2 regions of the Micromonospora narathiwatensis genome follow, and region 2 is predicted to be linked to the other one. Evidence: predicted binding sites of a transcription regulator. Region 2 holds the regulator's gene; the other holds the start of a gene.
What was found. Region 2 encodes HrcA, which represses chaperone genes, less so after heat shock. Its sites were predicted from a motif close to GGTTNGCACNCTCNNNNNGAGNGTGCNAACC; they were not measured.
Positions count from the first base shown of each region.

Region 1: groES (co-chaperone GroES) is a predicted target of HrcA. The motif match lies at 1,799-1,829, and genes of this name have one in related genera.

Region 1 is NZ_LT594324.1:4,583,794-4,588,206, reverse strand. It holds gene GA0070621_RS19810 (THUMP-like domain-containing protein) at 1-355, opposite strand, end outside; gene GA0070621_RS19805 (DUF397 domain-containing protein) at 639-827, opposite strand; gene GA0070621_RS19800 (helix-turn-helix domain-containing protein) at 818-1,618, opposite strand; gene groES (co-chaperone GroES) at 1,963-2,277, shown strand; gene groL (chaperonin GroEL) at 2,348-3,994, shown strand; gene GA0070621_RS19785 (sulfite oxidase) at 4,121-4,413, shown strand, end outside.
Region 2 is NZ_LT594324.1:4,041,750-4,046,162, forward strand. It holds gene GA0070621_RS17280 (16S rRNA (uracil(1498)-N(3))-methyltransferase) at 1-305, opposite strand, end outside; gene dnaJ (molecular chaperone DnaJ) at 307-1,449, opposite strand; gene hrcA (heat-inducible transcriptional repressor HrcA) at 1,524-2,546, opposite strand; gene GA0070621_RS17295 (DUF4870 domain-containing protein) at 2,804-3,364, shown strand; gene hemW (radical SAM family heme chaperone HemW) at 3,430-4,413, opposite strand, start outside.

The DNA.
Region 1 (4,413 bases), 540 kb from region 2:
CGGCGCGGGCGGCGGCGAGCGCGTCCGCGCCGAGGCCGCACCCCAGGTCGGCCAGGGTGCCCACGCCGGCGGCGCGCAGCCGCGCGGCCCGCCGGTCGGCGACCACCCGGCGGGTGGCCTGCTCCAGCCCGGGCCGGGTGAGAAACATGCCGGCCGCCTCCGGCCCGAACTTGCCGGCGGCGCGGCGGCGCAGCTCAGCCTGGGTGAGCGCGGCGGCGGCCAGCCCGGCCGGGAACCCGGCCGAGCGGAGCCGGGCCGCCGCGGTCAGCGGATCGCCGCCGGCGACCTCGGCCGCCGCCGCGAGCGCGGCCGACCCTTCGGGGGTACGCAGCGCCGCGAGCTGATCCAGATCCACCCGGCCATTGTCCCGGCCCTACCCGGCGACCCACCGCCGACCTGGCGGCTTCTGCGGGCGGGACACCGCGACACCGCCGACCCGGGTACCCGGCGGGGCCGGATGGCGCGACTTCGCCGATGTGGCGGGTTCTGGCGGGCGGGATGGCGCGATGTCGCCGACTTGGCGGTCTGGCGGGGCGGGCATCGCGATGTCGGCGGTGTGGCGCGGGCAGAGTGGCCCGGGATGGCGCGATATCGCCGACCTGGCGAGGGCGGCGAGCCGGGTCACCCGGACGGTGGTGTCAGCGGGTGGCGGTGGCGGCGACGAAGGCTCGCCAACTCGACGGGGTGAAGGCGAGCACCGGCCCGGTCGGGTCCTTGCTGTCGCGGACGGCGACCACACCGGGCAGGTTGTCGGCGACCTCCACGCAGGCGCCGCCGTTGGCGTTGCTGCGGGACGCCTTGCGCCAGGTGGCGCGGGTCAGGTCCATGATTTCGCCACTTCCTCGATGAGTTGAGTGGACTGTCGGCGGGGCAGCGCCTCGCCGGTCACAGTCTCCCAGCTTCGGCCGAGGGCGGCAACGTCGTTCGGGCCGTCCACGGTCTGCCCCCGGAGCTGGTTGTCCAGGTGGGCCAGTTCCGCGCCGCTGCCGAGTCGGGCCAGGATGAACGGGCCGTGGAGCCCGATGTGCCAGGGGGCGTCGGCCGGCACGATCCGGACCTGCACGTGCGGCTCGGTGCCGACGGCGAGCAGGTGCGTCAACTGCTCGCGCATGACGGCCCGGTCGCCGACCTGCCGGCGCAGCGTCTGTTCCTCCAGCACCGCGACGAACTGCGGTCGCCGGTCGCCGGTCAGCACGGCCTGCCGGGCGAGCCGGGCCGCCACCCGCGCCTCGACCTCGTCGGCGGTCAGCTCCCCGCCCAGGGCGAGCATGGCCCGCGCGTACCCCTCGGTCTGGAGCAGGCCGGGGATCACGGTGGGGTCGTACCAGCGCAGCGTGATCGCCTCCCGCTCGATCTCCTCCCACGGGCGGAACCAGTCCGGCGCGGCGTGGAACCGGATCAACTCCAGCATGGTGACGAAGAGCCCACCGGTCTCCAGCACCGCGTCGACCCGGGCCAGATAGTCCGGCTTGACCGGCTTGTCGCCGATCTCGATGGCGCTCACGTGCGACGACGAGTAGTTGATCAGCTTGCCGAAGTCCTCCTGGTTGAGCCCGCGTGCCTGGCGGGCCCGGCGTAGCTGGCCACGCAGGAACGTCAGCGTCGGTATCTGGGTCACCCGGTCGTCCTTCCTCCCGTCGGCGGTACGGAGCCGGAGGTTAGAGATTCGGCCAGGTTGTGACGAGACGGTTGCGGCGTGTTGCGGTGACGAGTGGCGGAACAGTGGCGGAGCGACCGCGACACGGCGGCGATCCGTTGGCACTCTCCTTGACGGAGTGCTAGCCGAGGAATAACCTGCGATTAGCACTCTCACCCTGAGGGTGCCAACGCCCGGGCCCAGGTGTCCGGGGGTTGAACGCCAGGCGGACCGGCACCCGCGACGACGGCCCCGCCCGGTGGCATGTGGCAGATTGACGCCGGTCGGCATGTCGACCGGCAACGAAACCAGTACCCCAGGAGGGTATGCCCGTGACTACCGCGACCAAGGTTGCGATCAAGCCGCTCGAGGACCGGATCGTGGTCCAGGCGAACGAGGCTGAGACCACCACGGCGTCGGGCATCGTGATCCCCGACACCGCCAAGGAGAAGCCGCAGGAGGGCACCGTCCTCGCTGTCGGCCCGGGCCGGATCGACGACAAGGGTAACCGCGTGCCGCTCGACGTGAAGGTCGGCGACACCGTTCTGTACTCGAAGTACGGCGGCACCGAGGTCAAGTACGCCGGCGAGGAGTACCTGGTGCTCTCCGCCCGCGACGTCCTCGCGATCATCGAGAAGTAAGCAACCGATCAGTGTCGTTGCCCCGGTCCGGCTCGCCGGGCCGGGGCAACGTCGCTTCGAAGGGATACTGATGGCGAAGATCCTGAGCTTCTCGGACGACGCCCGGCACCTGCTGGAGCACGGCGTCAACGCCCTCGCCGACGCGGTCAAGGTCACCCTCGGCCCGCGCGGGCGCAACGTCGTCCTGGACAAGAAATTCGGTGTGCCCACGATCACCAACGATGGCGTGACCATCGCCAAGGAGATCGAGCTCACCAACCCGTACGAGAACCTCGGCGCGCAGCTGGTCAAGGAGGTGGCGACCAAGACCAACGACGTCGCCGGCGACGGGACCACCACCGCGACCGTGCTGGCCCAGGCGATGGTCCGCGAGGGTCTGCGCAACGTGGCCGCCGGGGCCAACCCGACCGGCCTCAAGCGGGGCATCGACGCGGCCGCCCGCAAGGTCTCCGAGTCCCTGCTCGGCAAGGCCGTCGAGGTCGCCGACAAGGAGTCGATCGCGCACGTCGCGACGATCTCCGCGCAGGACGCCACCATCGGCGAGCTGATCGCCGAGGCGATGGAGAAGGTCGGCCGCGACGGCGTCATCACCGTCGAGGAGGGCTCCGCGCTCGTCACCGAGCTGGACGTGACCGAGGGTCTCCAGTTCGACAAGGGCTTCATCTCGCCGAACTTCGTCACCGACGTGGAGGGGCAGGAGGCGGTCCTGGAGGACCCGTACATCCTGATCACCACGCAGAAGATCTCGGCGATCGAGGAGCTGCTGCCGCTGCTGGAGAAGGTTCTCCAGAACAACAAGCCGCTGCTGATCGTCGCCGAGGACGTCGAGGGCCAGGCGCTGTCGACGCTGGTGGTCAACGCGATCCGCAAGACCCTCAAGGTCTGCGCGGTCAAGGCCCCCGGCTTCGGTGACCGCCGCAAGGCGATGCTCCAGGACATGGCGATCCTGACCGGCGCCGAGCTGGTCGCCCCGGAACTGGGCTACAAGCTCGACCAGGTCGGCCTGGAGGTGCTCGGCACCGCCCGCCGCGTGGTGGTGGACAAGGAGAACACCACCATCGTCGACGGCGCCGGCCAGGCGAGCGAGGTCGCCGACCGGGTCGCCCAGATCCGCAAGGAGATCGAGGCCTCGGACTCCGAATGGGACCGGGAGAAGCTGGCCGAGCGGCTGGCGAAGCTCTCCGGCGGCATCGCCGTGATCAAGGTCGGCGCGGCCACCGAGGTCGAGATGAAGGAGCGCAAGCACCGCATCGAGGACGCCATCGCCGCGACCAAGGCCGCGGTCGAGGAGGGTACGGTCCCGGGTGGCGGCGCTGCCCTGGCCCAGATCCTGCCGGTGCTCGACGACGACCTGGGCCTGACCGGTGACGAGAAGGTCGGCGTCTCGATCGTGCGCAAGGCGCTGGTCGAGCCGCTGCGCTGGATCGCCCAGAACGCCGGCCACGACGGTTACGTGGTGGTGCAGAAGGTCGTCGGCCAGGAGTGGGGCAACGGCCTCGACGCCGCCGTCGGCGAGTACGTCGACCTGGTCAAGTCCGGCATCCTCGACCCGGTGAAGGTGACCCGCAACGCGGTCACCAACGCCGCCTCGATCGCCGGCCTGCTGCTCACCACCGAGAGCCTGGTGGTGGAGAAGCCGGAGAAGGCCGAGCCGGCCGCCGCGGGTGGCCACGGCCACGGGCACGGTCACGGCCACCAGCACGGCCCGGGCTTCTGATCCCAGGCCGTAACGGCAGTCGACCAGGGCACACCGCCTCGTGGGGCGGTGTGCCCTGGTCGGTATTGATTACGGAACGCTGACGTGGATGGCGGGCGGCCCCGCCGATCGACAACACTGATCGGCGTGAGCAGCCCCTCCCGCGGCCACGCCGCGCTGGCCGGGATCACCGCCGCGGCCGTGGCCATCGGCGCAGCCGAACCGGTGGCCGTCCTCACCGGCCCCCGCTCGGCACCCCTGATCGCGGTCGGCGGGCTCGTCGTCGACCTGGTGCCCGAGCCGCTCAAGCAGTTCGCCATCGCGCTCTTCGGCACGTACGACAAGATCGCCCTGCTGGTCGGGACGGCGGTGCTGCTGGCCGCGTGCGCCGCGTCGCTCGGCGTGCTGGCGGTCCGGCGGCTGGCGATCGGCCTGGCCGG
Region 2 (4,413 bases):
ACGCCGACCTCCGTCATCGCCTGCACGGCCAGCTCGCCCCGGTCGCCCTTGGCGATGCCCTGCACCACGACGAGCCGGGGAACGGACGCGTCGACGTACCCCCGGGAGGTGACCGCCAGGTCGAGGGTGCCCCGGCCGACGGCGGTGACCACGGCGTCGGCCGTGCCACCCCGACCGTCGGCGAGCAGCAGCTCCTCGCCGACCCGCAGCCGCTGCACGGTGGCGGCGTGGTGCCCCTCCGGACCGTCGAGGGTCAGCGTGTCGCCGGTGGGTAGCGCCTCGACCAGGAACAGCGGCGCCGACACGCTAGGCGTGCCCGTTGAAGGCGTCGCGCATCCGGGAGAAGAAGCCGCCCTGCTTGGTCAGCTCGGCGACCTCCTCGCCCCGGGTCTTGGCGAACTCGCGCAGCATCCGCTCCTGCTCGGCGTCGAGCTTGGTCGGGGTACGCACGTCCAGGTGGACGTAGAGGTCGCCCCGGCCGGTGCCACGCAGGTGCGGTACGCCCCGGGCCCGCAGCCGCAGCGTGCTGCCCGGCTGGGTGCCCGGCTTGACGTCGACCGTCTCCTCGCTGTCCAGCGTCTTGATGGTCAGCCGGGTGCCGAGCGCGGCGGCGGTCATCGGCACGGTGACCCGGCAGTGCAGGTCGTCGCCCTTGCGCGAGTAGACGTCGTGCGGCCGCTCGTGGATCTCCACGTAGAGGTCGCCGGCCGTGCCGCCACCCGGGCCGACCTCGCCCTGCTGGGCCAGCCGGATCCGCATGCCGTCCTCGACGCCCGCCGGGATCTTGACGGTGAGCGAGCGGCGGGTCCGCACCCGGCCGTCCCCGGCGCAGGTCGGGCAGGGGTGCGGGATGGTGGTGCCGTAGCCCTGGCAGACCGTGCAGGGCCGGGCGGAGACCACCTGGCCGAGGAAGGTCCGCTGCACCGACTGCACCTCGCCCCGCCCACCGCACGCCTCACAGGTGGCGAGGTGGGTGCCGGCCGCGGTGCCCGCGCCGGAGCAGGTGGTGCAGAGCACGGCGGTGTCGACCGTGATCGGGGCCTCGACGCCGAACGCGGTCTCGTTGAGGTCCAGCTCCAGCCGCAGGATCGCGTCCGCGCCCGGCCGGGTACGCGGGCGCGGGCCGCGCGCACCCCCGGCGGCGCCGCCGAAGAACGCGTCCATGATGTCCTGGAACCCGACGAACGGGCCGGCGCCGCCCGGACCACCCGGCCCGGCGCCCCCGCCGCCCGGCGCGAGTGGATCGCCGCCCAGGTCGACGATCTGCCGTTTCCGGTCGTCCGAGAGGACCTCGTACGCGGCGTTGATGTCCTTGAACTTCTCCTGTGCCTCCGGGTCCGGATTGACGTCCGGGTGGAACTGCCGCGCCAGCTTGCGGTAGGCGCGCTTGATCTCGTCGTCGGAGGCCTCCCGGCTGACGCCGAGAATGCCGTAGTAGTCCCTGGCCACTGCGTTCCGTGTCCTCATGTTCGTCTCGCGTTGCGCCGGTCGCCGGCCTCATGCCGGCCGTCGCCCCTGACTGGTCAGTTCTGGGCCAGCAGCTCGCCCACGTAGCGTGCCACGGCCCGCACCGTGGCGATGGTGGCGGGGTAGTCCATCCGGGTCGGCCCGAGCACCCCGAGGCCGCCGACGATGGTGCTGCCGGGGCCGTACCCGGTGCTGACCACCGAGGCGGCCCGCAGGTTGTCGAACTCGTTCTCGTCGCCGATGAGCACCCGGGTGGTGCTCGGCTCGGTCTCACCGATGAGCTTGAGCAGCACGACCTGTTCCTCGAGCGCTTCGAGGATGGGTCGCAGCGTGCCCTGGAAGTCCAGCAGGCCGCCCCGGGTGAGGTTGGCCGTGCCGGCCAGCGCGATGCGTTCCTCGTGCCGCTCGACCAGCGTCTCCAGCAGCACGGTGGAGAGCGTGGTCATGGCCGGACGCAGGTGCGGCGCGGACTCGTCCACCAGCGCCTGGACCAGGGGTGGGGTGTCCGACAGCCGGGTGCCGACCAGCTTCTCGTTGACCAGCCGGCGCAGGTCGGTGACGTCGTCGGCCGGGACCGGCCCGGGCAGCTCGACCAGCCGCTGCTCGACCCGGCCGGTGTCGGCGATCATGACCACCATCAGCCGGGTGGTGGAGACCGGCACCAGCTCCAGGTGGCGCACCTTGGAGCGGGCCAGGCTCGGGTACTGCACCACGGCGACCTGCCGGGTGAGCTGGGCCAGCAACCGGACCGTGCGGTGCACCACGTCGTCCAGGTCGACCGCGCCGACCAGGAAGCGCTCGATGGCCCGGCGCTCGGCCGGGCTGAGCGGCTTGACCCGGGAGAGCCGGTCGACGAAGAGCCGGTAGCCGCGGTCGGTGGGCACCCGGCCGGCGCTGGTGTGCGGCTGCCGGATGTAGCCCTCGTCCTCCAGGACGGCCATGTCGTTGCGCACCGTGGCCGGGGAGACGCCGAGCTGGTGGCGCTCGACCAGGGACTTGCTGCCGACCGGCTCCTGCGTGGCGACGTAGTCCTCGACGATCGCGCGGAGCACGGCGAGCTTGCGGTCGTCGAGACCCATCTCCCCACCTCCTGACGCACCTCGGCCCGCCCGGCGCCCGGCGCGGCCTGTTCCGACCAGGCGACCCGCGGTACCGGCCGAGCGTCTGGCACTCGACTGTAGCGAGTGCCAGTCTACGTCGGCGTACCCACCGACGCGATGATCAGTGACGGACCCCCGGTGCGGCCCGCCGGACGCTTCGCCAGAGCCGAACAGCCGGACATCCAGAACGGTGTCGCTCTGGCGCATCCTTGCGAACGGGACCTAACGTGACGTCCATGACTGAACCACCTCGCCCTCCCGGAGCGGGGGACCCCGGCGCCCAGTCGCCGGGCGGGACCCCGCCGTCGGCACCATACGGCTCGTCGGCGAACGAGCCCCCCACCGCACCACTGTCCGGGGCAGCCGGCGGCCCCGGCTATCCCCCGCCCGGTGGCTATCCGCCGCCGGGTGGCTACCCACCGCCGGGTGGTTACCCGCCGCCGGGCGGCTACGCCAGCAATGAGGACAAGACCTGGGCACTGGTCGCGCACTTCGGCGGCGCCGCGGGCATGTTCCTCGGCGGCGCCGTGCTGGGCTGGGTCGCCCCGCTGATCGCCCTGCTGGCCCGGGGCAACCAGTCGCCGGCCGTACGGGCGCACGCCGTGGCGGCGCTCAACTTCCAGCTTCTCTGGTCGATCATCGGCCTGGTCGGCTGGGTCCTGGTCTGCGCCGTGATCGGCTTCATCCCGGTGGGCGCCGCCTACCTCATGGGCATCATCTTCGGGATCGTCGCCGGCCTCAAGGCCAACGAGGGGCAGCTCTACCGCTACCCCGCTTCGGTGAGCATGATCAAGTGATCCTCGACCCGGCCGGTCCACGGACCGGCCGGGTCCCTCGCCCGGTCGCGGCTCACCTCGGGCGGTCAGGGCAGCAGGTCGCGAACCACCGCATCGGCCAGCAACCGGCCGCGCAGGGTGAGCACCGCCCGGCCAGCCGCGTACCCGTCGGCGGTCAGCAGACCGTCGGCCAGCGCCCGCCGTGCGCCGGCCCGGCCCGCCTCGTCCAGCACCTCCAACGGCAGGCCCGTGGCGAGCCGCAGCCGCAGCATCACGTCCTCCATGTGCGCCTCGTCGGGGGTGAGCACCTCCCGGGCCAACCCGGGTGACTCCCCCGCGGCCAGGCGTCCGGCGTACGCGGTCGGATGTTTGACATTCCACCAGCGCACCCCGCCGACGTGGCTGTGCGCCCCCGGGCCGAGGCCCCACCAGTCGCCGCCCGACCAGTAGAGCAGGTTGTGCCGGCACCGGGCCGCCGCGGAGCGGGCCCAGTTGGAGACCTCGTACCAGGAGAACCCGGCCCCGTCGAGGGCGGCCTCCGCGGCCAGGTAGCGGTCCGCCGCCACGTCGTCGCTGGGGTACGCCAGCTCGCCGCGGCGCATCCGCGCGGCCAGCCGGGTGCCCTCCTCCACGATCAGGGCGTACGCGCTGACGTGGTCCACGCCCGCCGCCACCACCTGCTCCAGCGAGGCGGCGAAGTCCTCCGCGCGCTCCCCCGGCGTGCCATAGATCAGGTCCAGGTTCACGTGGTCGAACCCGGCGTCCCGCGCCTCCAGCGCCGCGGCGGTGGCCCGGCCGGCGCTGTGTTTCCGGTCCAGGACGGCCAGCACCCCGGGCGCGGCGGACTGCATGCCCAGCGAGATCCGGGTGTAGCCGGCCGCCCGCAGCGTCTTCAACGACTCCGGGGTGACCGACTCGGGGTTGGCCTCGGTGGTCACCTCGGCGTCGGCGGCCAGCCCCCAGGTGCGGTCGATGCCGTCCAGGACGCGGGCCAGTTCGTCGGCCGGGAGCAGGGTGGGCGTGCCGCCGCCCACGAAGACGGTGTCCACCCGGGGCGGCGGGGTGTCGCC